2 regions of the Aquitalea sp. FJL05 genome follow, and region 2 is predicted to be linked to the other one. Evidence: predicted binding sites of a transcription regulator. Region 2 holds the regulator's gene; the other holds the start of a gene.
What was found. Region 2 encodes NrdR, which represses ribonucleotide reductase genes. Its sites were predicted from a motif close to AAANACNATATATNGTNTTT; they were not measured.

Region 1 (10,424 bases), on a different contig from region 2:
CGGATGCTGCCAGCAGGGCGAGACCCGCGATTTGGTTTTTATTTTTTAGATATTCTAAATTTTACTAAGTGCTTTGCGAATTAATCATTCAATGAATTTTAATTGTCAGAGGGGTGAAATATTTTTATTCTTTTAAGAATTTTATTGCCTTCTGCGTCGCTCTGAAATAATTCAGTGTCAATGTCTTTTTGGTTTGTTGTGATGAGTGGAAGTTTTGTTTCAGTTGCTTTTACTAGCTTGTTGTATAAATTAATGGCTTCTAGTATTTGATCTTGAAGTTCGTGTCTGGGGTCTTGAGCTAAAATGGCACTGCTTAAACCAAGAGGATGTCCATTTATGTCGGTGATCCAACGAATGCATATCGGATATTCAAACATTGTTTCTATGATTCGCTGATGCCCATCAGGGGATGTCCCGATGTGGCGGATCCAACTGAACCAACTTGATGGATAGTTCATCGACAATGTTAGTAATACTAGGCAATCTCCAAAGGCAGCTATAATTGCATCTAAATGAAGATACTCTGTACCCACCGTAAAAGCTTCGGCATCAAGGTGTGCTCCAATTTTGTTGCGAACCCAGCGGATAGGACCCTGTAGATGTTTTTTTCTTAGACGCTTTGCTATTTCGTTGTATGTTTTTTGATCTGTGATTGGCCACCGATTACGGGTGTCGCGAGAAGTTACGTCATTCATCCTCGTTAGCAGAAGCGCTGTACCATCCATGAGTTTGCATACTGGTACAGTGACTGCCCTCATGGCTCTCCGTCGTACCTTAGTGTCAATTAATTGTTCTGCGTAAAACGTGATGTCACGGCAAGCTTCGACAGCAAGCACCAGCATGCGAGTGCGCTCGTCATAGGGTGTCCAGTGAGAAGTGGTGTTGTCGACATCAAGTAGGTCCACAATGCCAGGTGATAGCATTTCCCCATCCGGTCCCATTGTAATCGGTAGGCCATTAAAGCTTGATGCGATCTTTTTTAACAAGTCCGTGTCAATGATTAATTTTGGTGCAATCGCTTCTTTTCTTTCATGTGTTGCATCCATCTGCTGGTCTCCTTTGTGAATCGGGCTTTGTGGTGAGATTGTTAATGGCTGTAATCATTATTACATTTGGTTTTCCTGCTATAAAATTACTTGTAGTATTTTGCTTGTAAAAAAGCCCTGCACTTGCAGGGCTTTTTTACGGGAAGATTTTTTGCATTATAGCTGAAATTCAAGATTGCAAATTTCAACCTTTCCGATTTATGACATCGAGATTAATCCCAGCTCAACGCCCCGCCAGTCTGATACTCCGTTACCCGCGTCTCAAAGAAGTTCTTCTCCTTCTTCAAGTCAATCATCTCGCTCATCCACGGGAAGGGGTTGTTCACGCCCGGGAACAGCTGATCCAGACCAATCTGCTGCATGCGACGGTTGGCGATAAAGCGCAGGTATTCCTTGAACATGCTGGCGTTCAGGCCCAGCACGCCACGCGGCATGGTGTCTTCGGCGTAGGCGTATTCCAGTTCCACGGCCTGTTTGAACAGCTCGACGATTTCGGCCTTGAAGCTGTCGGTCCACAGTTGCGGGTTTTCCAGCTTGATGGTGTTGATCAGGTCGATACCGAAATTGCAGTGGCTGGATTCGTCACGCAGGATGTACTGGTACTGCTCGGCAGCGCCGGTCATCTTGTTCTGACGGCCCAGTGCCAGGATTTGCACGAAGCCGACGTAGAAGAACAGGCCTTCCATGATGCAGGCAAACACGATCAGCGAACGCAGCAGTTTCTGGTCGTTTTCCAGGGTGCCGGTCTTGAAGGCCGGGTCGCACAGTACATTGATAAACGGAATCAGGAATTCATCCTTGTCACGGATGGACTTGATTTCGTTGTAGGCGTTGAATACTTCGCCTTCGTCCAGGCCCAGGCTTTCCACGATGTACTGGTAGGCGTGGGTGTGGATGGCTTCGTCAAACGCCTGGCGCAGCAGGTATTGGCGGCATTCCGGGCTGGTGATCTGGCGATAGGTGCCCAGCACGATGTTGTTGGCGGCCAGGCTGTCGGCGGTAACGAAGAAGCCTAGGTTGCGCTTGACGATGCGCATTTCGTCTTCGGACAGTTGGCCGGTTTTCCACTGTTCGATGTCGCGCTGCATGTTCACTTCTTGCGGCATCCAGTGGTTGGCGCACTGGGCGAGGTATTTTTCCCAGGCCCATTTGTGCTTGAACGGTACCAGCTGGTTGACGTCGGTGGTGCCGTTGATGACTTTCTTGTCGACGGCGTTTACGCGGCCGCCGGTCTGGCTATCGTTGCTGGAGGGAACGGCCGGTTTTTGTACCGGGGTATCGTCAAAGCTCAACATGTTTTGCATTCTCCGTGTTTATTTGCCGGCTACGCCCTGTGGGGCGGCCGACTGGATCTGGTATTGCGCGCCGGGCAGGGCATGCGTGCTGGTGGCGCTGTCGGGCTGACAGGGCGCTTGTTCCAGCTGCATGGCGCTCTGGCGCATGATGCGGATGGCGGTACGGGGCGTGGCCGGCGTGTCGCGCAGCGGCTGCGGCAGGTCGACCAGTACCAGGCCCAGCTTGCGAAAGCGGTCTTGTTCCGGATGCTGCGCTGCGCGGCTGGCGCTGCAGAATAGGGTGGTGCTCATGCCGTACTCCCCGTGTGTTGGTTCGGTCTTCCGAAACCGGCTGCGGCCAGCCGGCTTGAGAAGCCTGTCCGGCTTAATGGGCCGGATGACTGTGTTCTTCAAACTGCGCCAGGCCGTAGATGCGCCATTCGCCGTGTTCGCGTTTCAGGTGGTAGCCGGTGGCAAACATCCACGGCTCGGCATTGTGGCGGCGGGCGGTCCAGCGCACCTTGACGGTGGCCAGGTCGCTGCCGAAAGGCAGCACTTCGGCCAGATAGCAGCTGGCACTGGTGACGCCCTGGGCGCGGTAGTACTCGAGAATGCCTAGCGTGGTCTGGTACAGCGTTTCTTCGTCGTTAATGCCAAAGGTGGCAATCTGGCCGTGGTGTACGGCGGTGAAGGGCCGGGTGAACATGGCCGAAACCGCGCGCGCATCCAGTGCCGAGTAGGCCTGGCTGTAACGGTTAAAAAATTCCTGAAGTGTCATGGGCATCTCTGATTGTTAAGGCCTTGTCGGCTTTGTTCAGATAAGGGCTGGCCATGCTGGCTGCGCCTTTGTTTGCTTTTACACTTCCCCATTCGGAAACCGCCTGCGGGCAAGCGGTTTGGAAATGGGCTGGCCGGGTGAGTGGCCAGTTTGCTTCGCGTCAATCCGTCTTGTTTGCCTGCTTACTGGCAGGCTTCACGCGCCCTGCGGGCTGGACACCGTCGCTTTGCTCCGGTGCCGTCCGGATTGTTGCTGCGCATCAGCCCATCCTGCTTGCTTGCCTTATTGGCAAGCTTCGCAGTCTGGATTGTCAATGCTGCAGAATTTGGCGTCGGTGGCCGGGGTGTTGTCCACCTCGACTGCCGGAGCGGCTTGTTCGGCTGCAGCGTTGTAGGCCGGGTTCAGGCCGCTGGCCACGGAATTCAGCTCGCCGCCCTTGCCGGTGGATTTCTCGGCGCTGGAGGCTGCCAGGGTGCGCAGGTAGTAGGTGGTTTTCACGCCACGAATCCAGGCCAGCTTGTACAGGTCGTCCAGCTTCTTGCCGGATGCACCAGCCATGTACAGGTTGAGCGACTGGGCCTGGTCGATCCACTTCTGGCGACGCGATGCCGCTTCCACCAGCCATTTCGGGTCCACTTCAAAAGCGGTGGCGTAGATGGCTTTCAGGTCGGCCGGGATGCGGTCGATGCGGCCCAGGCTGCCGTCGAAGTACTTGAGGTCGGCTACCATCACTTCATCCCACAGGCCGGCTTTCTTCAGGTCGCGCACCAGGTATTCGTTGGTGACGGTGAATTCGCCGGACAGGTTGGATTTCACAAACAGGTTCTGGTAGGTCGGCTCGATGGAGGCAGACACGCCAATGATGTTGGCGATGGTTGCGGTCGGGGCGATGGCCAGGGTGTTGGAGTTGCGCATGCCGTGCTGCTTGATGCGTTCGCGCAGGGCGTTCCAGTCCAGGCGCTCGGTGCGGTCCATTTCCAGATAGCCGCCGCGTTCGGCTGCCAGCAGGTTGATGCTGTCTTGCGGCAGCAGGCCACGGTCCCACAGGCTGCCCTTGTACGACGGATAGCGGCCGCGTTCTTCGGCCAGCTCGGTGCCAGCCCAGTAGGCGTAGTAGGCGACCATTTCCATGGATTCGTCGGCAAATTCCACGGCTTCCTGCGAAGCGTACGGTACGCGCTTCATGTGCAGGCAGTCCTGGAAGCCCATGATGCCCATGCCAACCGGACGGTGTTTCAGGTTGGAATTGCGCGCCTTCTTCACCGGGTAGAAGTTGATGTCGATGACGTTGTCCAGCATGCGCAGGGCGATGCGGATGGTGCGTTGCAGTTTTTCTGCGTCCAGCTTGCCATCAGCGCCCATGTGGGCTGCCAGGTTGACCGAACCCAGATTGCATACGGCGATTTCGTCGTCATTGGTGTTCAGGGTGATTTCGGTGCACAGGTTGGAGCTGTGAACCACGCCCATGTGCTGCTGCGGGCTGCGGATATTGCACGGGTCTTTGAAAGTGACCCACGGGTGGCCGGTTTCAAACAGCATGGTCAGCATCTTGCGCCACAGGCTGAGGGCCGGGATGCGCTTGTAAACCTTCATTTCGCCGCGTTCGCCCATGGCTTCGTAGTGCTGGTAGCGCTTTTCGAAGGCCGAGCCATACAGTTCGTGCAGATCAGGCACTTCCGACGGCGAGAACAGGCTCCATTCCGCGCCTTCCATCACACGCTTCATGAACAGGTCCGGAATCCAGTTGGCGGTGTTCATGTCGTGGGTGCGGCGGCGGTCGTCACCGGTGTTCTTGCGCAGTTCGAGGAATTCTTCCACGTCGGCGTGCCAGGTTTCCAGGTAGGCACACACGGCGCCCTTGCGCTTGCCACCCTGGTTGACGGCCACGGCGGTGTCGTTGACCACTTTCAGGAAGGGCACGATACCTTGCGATTTGCCGTTGGTGCCCTTGATGTGGGAGCCCATGGCGCGCACCGGGGTCCAGTCGTTACCCAGGCCGCCTGCAAACTTGGACAGCAGGGCGTTTTCCTTCAGGCCTTCGTAAATGCCGTCCAGGTCATCGGCAATGGTGGTCAGGTAGCAGCTGGACAGCTGGCTGCGACGGGTGCCGGAGTTGAACAGGGTGGGGGTGGACGACATGAAGTCGAAGCTGGACAGTACATTGTAGAACTCGATGGCGCGGGCTTCGCGGTTCACTTCGTTCAGGGCCAGGCCCATGGCGACGCGCATGTAGAAAGCCTGCGGCATTTCGATGCGGGTGCCGTCGATGTGCAGGAAATAGCGGTCGAACAGGGTTTGCAGGCCCAGGTAGCCGAATTTCAGGTCGCGCTTGGCGTCCAGGGCGGCACCCAGTTTTTTCAGGTCGTACTCGGCCAGGCGTTCGTCCAGCAGTTCGGCCTGAATGCCTTTCTTGATGAATTGCGGGAAGTATTCCGCATAGCGCTCGGCCATTTCTTCCTGGCTGACCGATTCATCCAGGATTTCCAGGCGGATGCTGTCCATCAGCAGGCGGGCGGTGACGTAGTCGTAGGCCGGGTCCTGCTCGATCATGGAACGGGCAGCCAGAATGGCGGACTTGTTGACTTCGTCCAGCGGCACGCCGTCGTAAATGTTTTTCAGGGTTTCCGACAGGATGGCGTCGATGCCGATGCCGGCCAGGCCCTGGGCGGCAGATTCAATACCGGCGCGCAGGCGGGCAATGTCCAGCGGCAGCTTGCGGCCATCCTTGCGGATGACGTTGATCTGGATCTGGGTCAGGGCTTCGCCACGGGCAGCACGCTCTTGTGAGCGCTGTTCGCGGTACAGCACGTAGGCGCGGGCCACATCGTGCTCGCCAAAGCGCATCAGCGACAGTTCAACCTGGTCCTGGATGTCTTCGATATGAATGGCGCCGCCTTCCGGCTTGCGGCGCATCAGGGCGTTGACCACCTGCTCGGTCAGTTGGGCTACCTTTTCGCGGATGCTGGCGGACGTAGCGCCCTGATGCCCCATCACGGCCAGGAATGCCTTGGTCATGGCGATGGAGATCTTGACCGGCTCGAATGCCACTACGGCACCATTGCGGCGAATGGTCTTGTAGTGGCTGAAGTCGGCCTGGGGGGCTGCGGCACGGCCGAGCTCGGCGGCGGTTTGCCCTTCAAAGGTGGTCAGTTGCATATTGCCCTCTTTGGGTGGTTTGCGTCTGTTGCGCTGCGGCCTGGGTGGCAGGCCGGGCAGGGCTGTGGACAAGTCTGTTGAAAAGCTGTGCGTGCCTTGTGAATAAACACAATATATATGTTTGCACTGCTTGATTGGCCCAAATTCTAGTGTTCTCGGCGCGATGGAGCAAGTCTTGACAGCGCTCGGAAAATGCGAAATCCGCGCCAGATAAGGCTTGCAGGGTGATAGGAATTTTTTGGGGCAGGCTTGCCTGCTTTTGGTGCCGGCAGGAAATCCAATAAAGACAAGCTTCTGGGGGGTGATGCGTGTCTGCCACAACATCTGGTGTTTTGCCGCTGTTGCGTGTCTGCTACGCTATTGGCATGAAAATTCGATGACAGTTCATGGAGAGCGGCAAGTGACCGGGCGGGCGGCAAAGAAAAACGGCGGCCGCCGCACCATAAAGTGCAGGGGCTGCCGTTGTCACTGGGGCAGGGTCAGTCTTGTGGCTCTAGCCAGATCAGGCTGGCCATGCGCCCGGTTACCCCGTCGCGGCGATAGGAGAAGAAACGCTCGCGCTCGATGACGGTGCAGAAGTCGCCACCATAGACCCGGCTGACGCCAGCAGCGGCCAGGCGCTGGCGCGCCAGCTGGTAGATGTCGGCCAGATACTTGCCCTCGCCAATATCGGTGAAGGCCGTGGCGGCGGCTGCGTCGCAGGCAATGAAGGCGGCGCGGACTTCTGCGCCAACTTCAAATGCATCCGGGCCGATGGCCGGTCCCAGCCAGGCCATCAGCGTGGCAGGTGCCGCGCCGGTGGCGCTGACAGCAGCTTCCAGCACGCCATCGCACAGCCCGCGCCAGCCAGCATGGGCGGCGGCGACCACGCTGCCGGCGTCGTCACACAGCAAGACCGGCAGGCAGTCTGCTGTCATCACCACGCACACCTTGCCCGGCTGGCGGCTGACGCTGGCGTCGGCATCCAGCAGGGTTTCGCCGATGTCGGCCGCGTCCACCACATTGATGCCATGTACCTGGTTGAGCCAGGCGGGTTCGTCCGGCAGCAGCAGGCGCAGCTGTTCGCGGTTGGCGGCAACGGCTTCCGGCTGGTCTCCCACGTGGGTGCCCAGGTTGAAGCTGTCGTAGGGTGGCTGGCTGACACCACCCTGGCGGGTGGTGAGCAGGGTGCGCACGGCAGCCGGAGCAGGCCAGTCGGCCTGCAGCAGCGGGTTGTTGCCGGCTTCAGTCACGGACATAGATGACCTCGATGTCGCCGTCGTCGTCTTCGTCATCATCGTCCTCGTCTTCGTGCCACTCTTCGGCAAGCGGCGTGGCCTGTTCCATGCGTTCGCCGCTTTCACCACGCAGGGTGTCCAGCAGGAAGCGGAAGTCGTCCGGCAGCGGGGCTTGCCAGCTACGCTCTTCGCCGGTGGCCGGGTGGATCAGCGCCAGCTTGTAGGCATGCAAGGCCTGACGACCAAAGCCTTTCACCACGGCAGCGATGTCTTCGTCCATCTTGTGGCGCGGGTTGCCGTACAGCTGGTCGCCGGCCAGCGGGTGGCGCGCTTCCTTCATGTGTACGCGAATCTGGTGGGTACGACCGGTTTCCAGCTTGCACTCGATATAGGAGTGGGCGTCGTAACGTTCCAGCACCCGCACGTGGGTGATGGCGGTCTTGCCACCAAACTTCAGCACGGCCATGCGCAGGCGGTTGTGCGGATCGCGGCCGATCAGCGTGTTGATGGTGCCGTCGAAGGGGACGATGCCATCGGCAATGGCGCGATAAATGCGCTTGACGCTGCGTGCCTGCATTTGGCGCACCAGCTCGGTTTGCGCCGGCAGGGTCTTGGCGACCACCATCAGGCCGCTGGTATCCTTGTCCAGCCGGTGCACGATGCCGGCGCGCGGCACATGCGCCAGCGACGGGCAGTGGTGCAGCAGGCCGTTGAGCAGGGTGCCGGTCCAGTTGCCGCTGGCCGGATGCACTACCAGGCCGGCCGGTTTGTTCACCACCAGGATGTGTTCATCTTCGTAAACAATGGGCAAATCCATGGCTTCCGGCTGGAAAGCCATTTCTTCATTTGACTGAACAATGGTAACGTCCAGCTTTTCGCCACCCAGCAGTCTGGTTTTCGGGGGGACGACTTTGCCGTCCACCAGAACATGGCCATCCTTGATCCATTGGGTCAGGCGGCTGCGGGAGTAATCGGGGAGGAGTTTGGCAAGAGCTGCGTCGAGGCGTTCGCTACCCAAAGAGAGCGGAACCTCCAGCTGTTGTCGAGCAGATACCTCGTTTTCCGAGATATCGCTATAATCCTCCGAGTCAAAGTAAGGATCGGTCATGAAAAGATACGTTGTAGCAGCAATGTTGGTGATGGGGCTTGCCGGTTGTGCAACCACGGAAACCTACGACGAAACGCGCGGCTGGACCGTGGAAAAGCTCTACTCGGAAGCTCGGGATGAACTGAATAGCGGTAATTATACCCGTGCTGTCAAGCTGTACGAAACGCTGGAAGCGCGCTACCCCTATGGTCGCTACGCCCAGCAGGCCGAAATGGACCTGGCCTATACCCATTACAAGGACAATGAACCGGAGCTGGCGATCGCCGCTGCCGACCGCTTTATCAAGCTGCATCCGGCTCACCCGAATGTGGATTACATGTACTACCTCAAGGGCCTGGTGTATTACAACGACGACCAGGGCATGTTGTCGAAATGGGCTGGTCAGGACATGAGCGAGCGCGACCCCAAGGCCGCCCGCGAATCATTCCTGGCTTTCCGCGAACTGACCAGCCGTTTCCCCGGCAGCAAGTATAGTGCGGATGCGCTGGCAAAGATGGATCGTTTGGTGGATGCGCTGGGCGGCAGTGAAATGCACGTGGCCCGTTACTACATGAAGCGCACCGCCTACCTGGCCGCCGCCAACCGCGCCCAGGGTGTGGTGAAAGAGTATTCCAACACCAAGTATCCGGAAGAAGCGCTGGCGCTGATGGTGACCGCCTACGACAAGCTGGGCATGACTCAGCTCAGCAGCGATGCCAAGCGCGTGCTGGCCCTGAACTACCCCAAGAGCGCCTATCTGTCCCAGCCGTGGACAGTCGAGGAAATGCCTTGGTGGAAGGTGTGGAAATAATTCCCACCATGCAGTCAGCTGAAAAGGCCGCGTTTGCGGCCTTTTTCTTTGCCTGCTGCCAGCCAGGCCGGCAGCAGGGCGCTGATCAAATCGCGTCTTCGTTGGTTTCGCCGGTACGGATGCGCACGACCTGTTCCACCGGGGTGACGAAGATCTTGCCGTCGCCGATCTTGCCGGTGCGGGCGGCGGCCACGATGGATTCGATGGCTCGATCCACCAGGTCATCGGCCAGAATGACTTCCACTTTCACCTTGGGCAGGAAGTCCACCACGTATTCGGCACCGCGATACAGTTCGGTATGGCCCTTCTGGCGGCCAAAGCCTTTGACTTCGGTCACGGTCAGGCCGTTGATGCCGATGTCGGACAAGGCTTCGCGCACTTCGTCCAGTTTGAAGGGTTTGATCACGGCTTCGATTTTTTTCATGCTCGGGTGCTCCTTGCGGTGACTTTATTGTTCCGGAAATGCGCTGTGGACGGTTGATTGCCCGACATTCGCCACAGAATGGCCTTAATGCACGGCCTGTTTTGCTGTATTATGACGCGCTTTCCTGATACTTGTCGCGAGTGTTGCATGTCGACCATTCTCAAGCTGCGGGGCGGTGCCGCCCTGTCCCAGTTTCGTCTTGAAAAACTTCTCGCTGCGGCGGCCGAGGCCGGTTTGCCCGAGATCAGCGTGAAAGCCGAATTCTGGCATTTCGCAGAAAGCGAAAGCCAACTCTCGACCGAACAGCAAGATATTCTGGGCAAGCTGCTCAATTATGGCGAGGCCCCGCATGCGGACGCGCCGCAAGGCGAGCTGTTCCTGGTGACGCCACGACTGGGGACGCTGTCGCCCTGGGCATCCAAGGCCACCGACATCGCCCGCCACTGCGGGCTGGAGCAAGTGCTACGCATCGAACGCGGCACGGCTTACTGGGTTAGCACCGCCGGTGTATCTTTAAGTGAAGAGGCTCGTCAGGTTTTGGCGGGCCTCTTGCACGATCGCATGACCGAAACCGTGTTGTCCGCGCTGGATGACGCTGACAAGCTGTTCGTGCACATGGATCCGCAACCGC
Region 2 (10,424 bases):
TGGCCCTGTGCGTCGCCATGCTCAAGGCGGCCAACACCCCCATTCTTGGCCGTGGCCGCCACATTACCTCCATCCATCAGGCCATCAGCCTGCTGGGCGTGAAAAATGTGATCAGCCTGGTCAGCGGTCTGGTACTGCGTACCCGGCTGACAGCAGAAACACCACCGGCGCTAGAGCAATTCTGGGATAACACCTTGCAGATTGCCGCGATCAGCGCCGCACTATGCGACAAGATCGTGCATGTACCGGATGACTGCCAGAGCTTTGCCCTGTTTCACAGCTGCGGCATAGCCCTCATGCTGATGCGCTACCCCACTTACCATCGCACCCTGCGGCTGACAGAAATGGCCAGCGACGACCGGGTTGGCCTGGTTGAGCAAGAGCTGCATGGCACTCGCCATGACGTGGTTGGCTACCTGGTGGCCCGCAGCTGGAACATGCCGGAGAACTTTGCCAAAGCGATCCTGATGCAGAACGACGACACGGTCATGAGCACCGGGCCGGATGCACCACTGGATCATGATGGCCGCATGATGGTGGCGGTCACCCGGGCGGCGCGCCATGTCTGGCGCACGCTGACACCGGGCAAGGAAGATGCCGGCTGGGAGGCACGCAAGGACGAAGTGCTGAACTATCTGGGCATGTCGGACGTGGAATTTGAAGACTGGGTGGATGCCATGCATCTGGAGCTGGCCGTCGCTGGCTAAACGCCCGGCCTCTCGCCATAAAAAAACCGCGCGCCACAATGGCCGCGGTTTTTTCATGTCAGCAGCCGGGCACTAACCCAGATAGCGCGCCTGCAAATGGGCATGGAAGTAAGCCGGATTCAAGCTTTCTCCGGTGGCACGCTGCACCAGCTCGTTGGTGTCATGCAAGCTGGCCTGGCTCCAGATATGCTGCTGCAGCCAGTCAAACACCACCGCCAGATCACCTGCGGCAATGCGCTGATCCAGATCCGGCGTGTCACGCCGCATCACGGCGAAATACTGCGCCGCATACATGGCACCCAGCGTATAGCTGGGGAAGTAGCCAAAGCTGCCATCCGTCCAGTGAATATCCTGCAAACAACCCTGACGGTAATTACCACGGGTATCCACCCCCAGATAAGCCTGCATTTTCTCGTCCCACAGCGCCGGAATATCCTCGGCCTCGATCTCGCCTTCCATCAGGGCTTTTTCGATTTCATAGCGCAGGATGACGTGTGCCGGGTAGCACAGTTCGTCGGCATCGACCCGGATAAAACCCGGATGGACCCGGCTGTACAGCCCAGCGAGGTTTTCGGCGAACAAGGCCGGCTGCTCGCCCAGATATTGGCCGACCAGCGGTGCAATCAGGCTGAGGAAGGCCGGGCTGCGCCCCAGCTGCATCTCGAAAGACAGACTCTGGCTTTCATGAATGCCCATGGAGCGAGCACGCCCTACTGGCAAATGCAGTATGTCACGCGGCAAGCCCTGTTCGTAACGGGCATGGCCGGTTTCATGGATGATACCCATCAGGCTTTGCATGAAATCGTCTTCGCGATAGCGCGTGGTGATGCGCACGTCTTCCGCGACACCACCGCAGAAAGGATGAACGCTGACATCCAGCCGCCCCCCGTCAAAATCGAAACCCAAGCGTTGCATCACGGCCAGCCCCAGCTGACGCTGCTGCTCCACTGGAAAACTGCCCTGCGGCAAGAGCAGGGGTTCGCTGCCCTGCTTGGCCATGACCTGCGCAATCAAGCCCGGCAGCCACTGCTTCACCTCGCCGAATATGCGGTCGATATCGGCACTCTGCATACCCGGCTCGTATTTGTTCATCAAGGCATCGTAGGGGCTGCAACCTTGCGCCTCGGCCAGTAGCCGGGCTTCCTGGCGCGACAGCGCCACCACTTCGCGGAAATTCTGCAGAAATCCAGCCCAGTCATTGGCTGTGCGCTGGCTGCGCCAGGCATGTTCGCAACGCGCCCCTGCCAGTGCTTGTGCCTCCACCAGCGTGGCGGGCAGCAGATTGGCACGTTGCCATTCCCGGCGCATTTCGCGCAGGCTGGCGCGCTCTTGCAGGCTGAGGTCTTCCTGCTCAGTCCGCTGCAATTGCTCGGCCAGTGCGGGGTCGGTCAGGGTGGCGTGCATCAGCACATCCAGCTCGGCCTGCGCCGCGGCCCGCGCGTCATTCCCCTTGGGCGGCATCATGGTGGCCTGATCCCAGCTGACCATGGCGGAAAGATGTTCGTAACGGTAAAGCCGGGTAAAGCTGGCAACGAGGGACTGGTAGGCCGAAGGCTGGGACATGCGTGCTCCTGCAAGAGATGAGTGGGAGCATGATGCCACGCCGCTGCCCGGCAAATCCAGCCGGGGACAGCAAAAGTGGTGTGCGCTCAGCGCTGGCGCGTGGTACTGCCCGGCTGGAGCAGGCTGATGGGTTGAGCTGCCTCCTCTGCCAGATGTATACGTTCGTGCGCCGGCGGGAAAGACAGCCAATAGTAGAAGTATTCGCGCGCCAGTTGCACGAAGGCTTTTTTGTTGCGGCTATCGTTCAGGTGCAACAGCATGGCATCGACCACCATGCGGAAGCTGTCTGGCCGGTAAGGTTGCCCGGACAGCAGGAACAGCATGCCCTTGAGCAGCATTTCGCGTTCGTGAATGTCGGCTTCCGCCATGCCATCCTCGAACAGTTTGCCCAGATAGATTTCCAGCGAGGGCGGAAAGGCATCGAAGCCCTGGCGCTGCATGCGCTCCAGCAGCGAGGCCAGTGAGTCGGCCATCTCCAGCCGGACATTGCGCGTGGTAAAGCCGGAGCGGGCGGTAATTTCCACCAGCTTTTTCACATCACCCAGCCAGAAATAATAGAACTCGCGCGCGCAGGTTAACGCCGTGACGCGGTCGATCACGGCACAGCTGCCGACAAAGCGCTCCACCACGCGCCGGAAGGAATGGGCATCGCGTGTTACCCCTTCCAATAGTGGCAGCAGTTGATCCAGCAATTGCCGCCGCTCGTCCAGCACCTGTTCGGCCGCCCCCTGGCGCATGATAAGGCGCAGATAGGCATCCAGCGCCTGCTGCAAGCCGACCGTGTCCATGGCGGGAAGTGATGAGGCTGAGTCAGTCATTGTTGTCTACTCATGCTAGCAGCCCAGGCCGATACTGGCGGCTACCGCCAGTCTTGTGTTTCACCACACCCGTGCCAGGCGGCAGCCGGAGCAATGAATACACTGCTTCATTGTGGAACAAGCCAGCCTGTTCAGCCAGCCTGATATCCGCTGCAGCCTTGCCTGTGCGGGTCACAGAGGCGCGGCAAATGTCATGTTGATGCGGATATCCGCCCCTACCATGCGTACATCCTGAATTTTTACCTGCTGCTTGTCGGCAAGGTCTTCCAGCGCCGGCCAGGCAAACAGGCCCTGTGCCGTACTGCCGACCAGCGCTGGAGCGAGATACAGAATGGCTTCGTCAACCAGACCAGCCCGCACCAGGGCACCGTTCAGACCAGCACCCGCTTCTATCATCAATTCATTGATGCCGCGCTCAGCCAGATGGCGCATCAACATCGGCAGATTGGCATGACCGGCATCTTCCGGCAGCACCATCAGCTCGGCACCACGCTGCAGATAAGGCTGATGACGGGCCAGGTCGGCACTGCTGGTGACCAGCAGGGTATTGCCACCATGGAATATGCGCCGATCCGGCGGGGTGACCAGCCGGCTATCCAGCACCACGCGCAAGGGCTGCTGCGGCAGGATGAAATCGCGTACCGTCAGCTGCGGATTGTCGACCAGTACCGTACCGCTACCGGTGAGGATGGCACAGTGGCGGGCGCGCAGCTTTTGCACATCATGACGGGCCGCCGGGCCGGTAATCCATTGGCTTTTGCCATTGAGCAAGGCCGTCTTGCCATCCAGCGTGGCCGCTGCTTTCAGCGTGACCCAGGGGCGTTGGCGCTCCACCCGCGACAGAAAACCGCGATGCACCCGGCGCGCCTCGGTTTCCAGCAGTCCGGCACGGGCATCGATGCCGGCTGCACGCAGCATGGCCAGGCCGCGGCCGGACACTTCATGGTAAGGATCGACCATGGCCGCCACCACCCGCGCCAACCCTTCCTGTATCAGCCGTTCGGCACAAGGCGGGGTGCGGCCGTGATGACTGCAGGGTTCCAGTGTCACGTAGGCGGTAGCGCCGCGAGGGGTGTTACCGCGCGCCAGACAATCCTTGATTGCCTGAATTTCGGCATGATCCCCACCGACCTGCAAGGTTGCCCCTTCACCGATGATCTGGCCATCACGTACCAGTACACAACCTACGCCGGGATTGGGTGCGGCACGGCGGGTTGCGGCTTCGGCCAGGCGCAGGGCCTGCTGCATGAACACATGATCTTGCGGGGAAAACGACGACATCAAGCAACCTTCCAGCGGAATGAGTATGGCCGCGCCACGCCGTATAGCGCCAGCGACCGGCAACGGAAAACAGGCCCGCCGCAGCGGGCTGGCCTGTCCTTGTTCAATGATTGGACTTCTGGATTTCCTTGATGGCGTCGGAAAACTCGGAGATATCCTGGAAGCTGCGATAAACCGAGGCAAAACGCACGTAGGCGACCTTGTCCAGTTTGGCCAGTTCGTTCATCACCATTTCGCCGATCTGGCGGCTGGAGACTTCGCGCTCGCCCAGTTGCAGCAGCTTGTGACAGATGCGGTCGATGGCATCATCTACCAGTGCAGTAGGCACCGGACGCTTGTGCAGGGCGCGCAGGAAACTGGTGCGCACCTTCTCGATATCGAACTCGGAACGATGGCCGCCGGATTTCACCACCTGCGGCATGCGCACATCAGCGGTTTCAAATGTCGTGAAGCGCTTTTCGCAGGCCAGGCAACGACGACGGCGACGAATGCTGGCACCGTCCTCGCTGACTCTGGAGTCGATGACCTGAGTATCGGCATTGCCACAGAAAGGACATTTCATGACGTGTCAATCCAGTATGTTTGATGAGGTCTGATGGTATCAGCAAAGATCAGACAGGTTAATGCCTGCAACAGTAAAGCCGCCTTGATTTGCCGCAGATAAGAAAAAAGGCAGCCCACAGGCTGCCTTTCTGGCAATCAGTGTTGCGCTTACTTGGCGTAAACCGGGAAACGGTGGCACAGCGCGGTTGCTTGTTCGGCAACACGGGCGATGGCTGCATCGTCAGTCGGATTATCCAGTACATCGGCAACCAGATTAGCCACCATGACCGCCTCGGCTTCCTTGAAGCCACGGGTGGTGATGGCCGGCGAACCGATACGGATGCCGGAGGTCACGAACGGGCTTTCCGGGTCATTCGGAATGGCGTTCTTGTTGACCGTGATGTGACCACGGCCCAGCAGCGCGTCGGCAGCCTTGCCGGTCAGGCCCTTGGGACGTAGGTCCACCAGGAAGACATGGCTTTCGGTACGACCGGAGATGATGCGCAGACCGCGCTCGGCCAGGGCACGGGCCATGGCATCGGCGTTCTTCAGCACTTGTTCCTGATACACCTTGAATTCCGGTTGCAGCGCTTCCTTGAAAGCGATGGCCTTGCCGGCAATCACATGCATCAGCGGGCCGCCCTGCAGGGTCGGGAAGACGTTGCTGTTGATGCTCTTCTCGAACTCGGCCTTGGCCAGGATGATGCCGCCACGCGGACCACGCAGGGTCTTGTGGGTGGTGGAGGTCACGAAGTCGGCGTACGGCACCGGATTCGGGTACACACCAGCGGCGATCAGGCCGGCATAGTGCGCCATGTCGACCATGAAGTAAGCACCGCACTTCTTGGCGATCTGACCCATGCGTTCGAAATCGAAGCGCAGGGCGTAGGCAGAAGCACCGCCAATGATCAGCTTGGGCTTGGTTTCCATCGCTACGCGTTCCATGTCGTCGTAGTCGATTTCTTCCTGCTCGTTCAGACCGTAGGCCACGATGTTGAACATCTTGCCGGACAGGTTGGCCGGGGAGCCGTGGGTCAGGTGACCACCATGGCCCAGGTTCATGCCCATTACGGTATCGCCTGGTTTCAGGATGGAGAAGTACACCGCCTGGTTGGCCTGGCTGCCGGAGTGCGGCTGCACGTTGGCGTATTCGGCACCGAACAGTTGCTTCACACGGTCGATGGCCAGTTGCTCGACCACATCCACGTGTTCACAGCCACCGTAGAAACGCTTGGCCGGGTAGCCTTCGGCGTACTTGTTGGTCAGCTGGGAGCCCTGGGCTTCCATGACTGCGGGGCTGGTATAGTTTTCGGAAGCGATCAGTTCAATATGATCTTCCTGGCGTTGGCACTCGGCCTTGATAGCGGCGGCCAATTCCGGGTCGAACTTGGCAATCGTCTGGTCAGCTGCAAACATCTTTGACTCTTCCATCAAAGGGTTAACGATGAGGCCATTCTACACGAATCGCCCTCTGAAACATTTTCACATGAAGCGTTTTTACCAGCGCCGCTTCAGGCCTGCCCGTTCAACTGCGGCAAGTCGTCTGCGGTAAAGAACAGCGGAATGCCATCACGACTTTCCGGGTAAACCGCCGGCAGCACATGCACATCGCGCACCCGGCATTCCGCCATCAGTTCGCGGAAGTTCGATTCAATCAGTGCCACATTGTCCATGGCCGCCAGCGGCCAGACAAAGGCTTCCCAGTTACGCTCGTCGCCTTCGGCCGACAGCGTGATATGCAGCTCACCGTTATCATGAGCGGACAGAATCGCCACCGGGTCTTTCGACAGCTCGCGCAAACGACGGATCTGGCTGCTGGCAAATACCTGCAAAGCCACCTCGAAACGGGCGAAATTGCCAGCCACCAGCGCCTGCATCACCGGCAGGGGCGGACGGGCGATGGGGAACAGCGTCACGCCATCGGTGTGCAGCTGCTCGCCCAGGAATTTCATCAAGAGCATGCCCCAGGCTCCCACGGCACCTCCCAGCTGGACCGGTGCGGCATCGCCCGGCTGCTGAATCGCCACACCCAGCAGGTAGCGCAGGAATACGCCCTCTTCCTTCAGGGTAATGGCCGCACCCTCCAGCGCTTCGCCAGCCAGGGGGGCAGCCGAATCCAGTTCGCGGGTCAGGCGGTAGAGCTTGGCCGCATCCATGGCCACCACACTGTCCGGATGCAAGAGCTGGCCGAACACGCGGGCCTCGCCGTCCGAACTCAGCACGCCGTGCTGGCGCAACAAGGCATTCAGGCCATCTTCATCAGCAATCTGCGCCGGCAGCGTCGCCTGATTCTTGCTGCCAGCCACCAGCACCAGCGGCAGGGCAAACAGGTGAGCACGACGGCCATCCGGCTGTTCCACCGCAGCACGCAACGCATCCCAGACAATCTTATAAGTGTCTTGCGACGGCACCATCGCCAATGCGACCGAAATGGAGAGCAATTCGCCACGCTGCAGCATTTGCGCCATGGCATCGCGAATGGCGACAAACCACAGCTCGCGGTCGGCATCGCTCGTGGCGTTTTGCACCGACAGCGCGTTGTGGATCAGCATATTGGTCAGCGACACCGGCGGGTGGTACTGGCGCGGGTCCGGAAGAGTGAGAAGCGGCTGCGACATCATGTCATCCTGCTGAAATCGGGAAAGGCCATATTGTCGCACAATCAGCCGCACCCGGCTCACCAAGCAAGCGCTTGACTTTCACTTTCAAACATAAGCATGTGCTAATTAGCGACAGAAACGGATATTTTTTAGCTTTTCGAAAATACGGATGTTGACACCCGAGCGCGACATCCGGATAATCCGTACTCGTTGAGATGCAGCAATTGCTTCTTGATAGTTTCTCCTCTATTTCTCCTTTGTAGACTTGGCGCGGGCCTCACGGCACCGCGCATTTTTTTGTCCATTCGTCAGCCAAGCCCAGGAAAAATCTACATAACACAATGTTATTAAAGATTTTTTATACTGGCGATACTATTCCCCTTCTTATTAAGAATCACGCTGGCAGCCATGACGGCCCTGTCATGCCCCACACTGCACACGCGCAAAGCCACTGCGATGCCAGGACATTGGAATGCACATTGGCATGTTCGAATTTGCGCAATCTGCTGCAGCAAATGAAACATACACTGTATACAAGTTCAAATTGTGACAAAAAAGAAAAACCGAACATGCGGAAATGTTCGGTCTTGCTGAGCTAGCAAGGTAAAACAGCGGGAATTGCGCTGTTGATCGGGGAATCCAGCCTGGGGACCAAACTGGAAATGTTGAGACTGAGGCAAAGAAATTAAGTTCTGACTTGTAGAAAATTCCACACAGCGCATTTCCCGCATGTGGCAAGCAGTACACAGCACGCCTGCTGCGCACCATTAGGCCAGCGCCGGACGCTCCAGCTCCAGCCACTGCCGTACGGATGGCCGCTGCCACTGCAAGGCCGCATAGTCTGCCAGCCGCTGCGGCAGGGCGTCGCCATTGAGCCGCAGACGGTTGAGCATCAGCGACAGATCCACATCGACAATACTCCATTGCGCAAACAGATGATCTCGCCCCGGCAACAGCAACTGTTCGGCGACACGCAGCAGCTTGTGGGCGGCGCGCTGGCCGCTATCCGACAAGGGCTTGCTCACAGGCCGATAAAACACCACCAGCGTGTCGCGCTCTTGTCTGAGTGCCAGCAAATCACTGCGCAACCAGGCCTGGATTTGCCGCGCCCGCGCCTTGTCCTGGGCCTGCTGCGGATACAGCGCCGGACCGGTGAAGTTGTCCTGCAGATACTCGGTGATGGCAGTGGATTCACTCAGCACAAAATCTCCATGCTGCAGGGCGGGAACCCGTGCGGTCAGCGAGCTGAAGGCATAGGCCGGCGCATGGTTGGCCCCGGCATCCAGATCCAGCGTCGACAGGGTAAAGGGCAGCTGCTTTTCCTGCAGCGCCACATACACCGACATGGCATACGGGCTGCAGTACTGGGCATCAACGGTAAGATGCAGTGCAGCGTGGCTGTTCATCGGTGATCTCCTCCGGCGGTGGCGTCAAGCAGGTTGGGCCTGGTCTAGTTGCACAGGCCCCGCGACAAAGCTGGCGCTGCTTATCTTGCCTTCTTCCACGGTATACAGGCACAGCAGCTCGATATAGCCTGGGCCTTCGGCAAAATTGCGCCTGACCATTTCGTGGTCAATCACCACCTGACCCAGTACCTGACGATGCAGCAGCTGCGCATGCAGATCGGGCTCGGCGAAACGGGCGATGGCTCGCTGGCGAATCTCGGCATGACCACGTGCCAGCAAGGTGGCCGGGTGCTGATACTGACAGGCATCTGCCGCATAGGTAGCCAGCCAGGCCTCCAGATCATGCGCGTTATAGGCATCCAGCTGTTGCTGGACTACCATTTCCGGGGATGAATGCAGTGTTTCGGCCATGCCGGGTATTTTCCTGTTAGTGGTTGGCGCTAAAAAAACGGCAGCCGTGGCTGCCGTTTCTGTCCAATGTAGCGGGCAGTCCGCTTATTTTTCTACCTGGGTCACGTCGCGCACTGCACCGGTATCCGCGCTGGTCGTCATGGCGGCGTAGGCACGCAGGGCGGCGCTGACCGGGCGCTGGCGATCAACCGGCTTCCAGGCATCGCGGCCACAGGCTTCCATGGCGGCGCGGCGGGCAGCCAGTGCCTCGTCGCTGATGGCCAGACGGATGCCGCGGTTGGGGATGTCGATCTCGATGGTGTCGCCCTCTTCCACCAGACCAATCGCACCGCCTTCGGCTGCCTCTGGCGACACATGGCCAATGGACAGGCCGGAAGTGCCACCGGAGAAACGGCCATCGGTCAGCAGGGCGCAGGCCTTGCCCATGCCCTTGGACTTGAGATAGCTGGTGGGATAGAGCATTTCCTGCATGCCCGGGCCACCCTTCGGGCCTTCATAGCGGATCACCACCACATCACCGGCTACGATCTGGTCATCCAGAATGGCGGCAACGGCGTCATCCTGGCTTTCAAAGATGCGGGCACGACCGGTGAACTTGAGGATGGAGTCATCCACACCGGCGGTTTTCACGATACAGCCACGCTCGGCGATATTGCCGTAGAGCACGGCCAGGCCGCCATCCTGCGAGTAGGCATTGGCCTTGTCGCGGATGCAGCCCTCGGCACGGTCATCATCCACGCCGGGATAGCGCATGGATTGCGAGAAGGCGATGGTGGTCGGCACGCCACCCGGTGCGGCACGGTAGAAGCGGCGGGCTTCGCTGTCTTCGCCATGGCGCATGATGTCCCAGGCTTCCAGCCCCTCGGCCAGCGTCTTGCTATGGATGGTGGGCACATCGCGGTGGATCAGGCCAGCACGGTCCAGCTCGGACAGAATGGCCACCACGCCACCGGCGCGGTGCACATCTTCCATATGATATTTCTGTGTGGCCGGGGCCACCTTGGACAGGCAGGGCACCGAGCGCGAAATGCGGTCGATGTCGGCCATCTTGAAGTCGACACCCGCTTCGCTGGCAGCAGCCAGCAGGTGCAGCAC

Region 1: a site for NrdR is predicted at 6,359-6,378, ahead of DBR44_RS00135 (ribonucleoside-diphosphate reductase subunit alpha). Genes of this name have one in related genera too.

The regions. Positions count from the first base shown of each region.
Region 1 is NZ_QAJS01000001.1:20,284-30,707, forward strand. It holds gene DBR44_RS00115 (hypothetical protein) at 99-1,046, opposite strand; gene DBR44_RS00120 (ribonucleotide-diphosphate reductase subunit beta) at 1,259-2,341, opposite strand; gene DBR44_RS00125 (hypothetical protein) at 2,360-2,632, opposite strand; gene DBR44_RS00130 (hypothetical protein) at 2,706-3,098, opposite strand; gene DBR44_RS00135 (ribonucleoside-diphosphate reductase subunit alpha) at 3,381-6,254, opposite strand; gene pgeF (peptidoglycan editing factor PgeF) at 6,734-7,492, opposite strand; gene rluD (23S rRNA pseudouridine(1911/1915/1917) synthase RluD) at 7,479-8,579, opposite strand; gene DBR44_RS00150 (outer membrane protein assembly factor BamD) at 8,578-9,369, shown strand; gene DBR44_RS00155 (P-II family nitrogen regulator) at 9,455-9,793, opposite strand; gene purL (phosphoribosylformylglycinamidine synthase) at 9,941-10,424, shown strand, end outside.
Region 2 is NZ_QAJS01000006.1:101,965-112,388, forward strand. It holds gene DBR44_RS05260 (HDOD domain-containing protein) at 1-707, shown strand, start outside; gene DBR44_RS05265 (carboxypeptidase M32) at 780-2,270, opposite strand; gene DBR44_RS05270 (hypothetical protein) at 2,357-3,088, opposite strand; gene ribD (bifunctional diaminohydroxyphosphoribosylaminopyrimidine deaminase/5-amino-6-(5-phosphoribosylamino)uracil reductase RibD) at 3,260-4,369, opposite strand; gene nrdR (transcriptional regulator NrdR) at 4,473-4,931, opposite strand; gene glyA (serine hydroxymethyltransferase) at 5,081-6,328, opposite strand; gene DBR44_RS05290 (hypothetical protein) at 6,424-7,530, opposite strand; gene yfcF (glutathione transferase) at 8,280-8,918, opposite strand; gene DBR44_RS05300 (nuclear transport factor 2 family protein) at 8,943-9,329, opposite strand; gene ilvD (dihydroxy-acid dehydratase) at 9,414-10,424, opposite strand, start outside.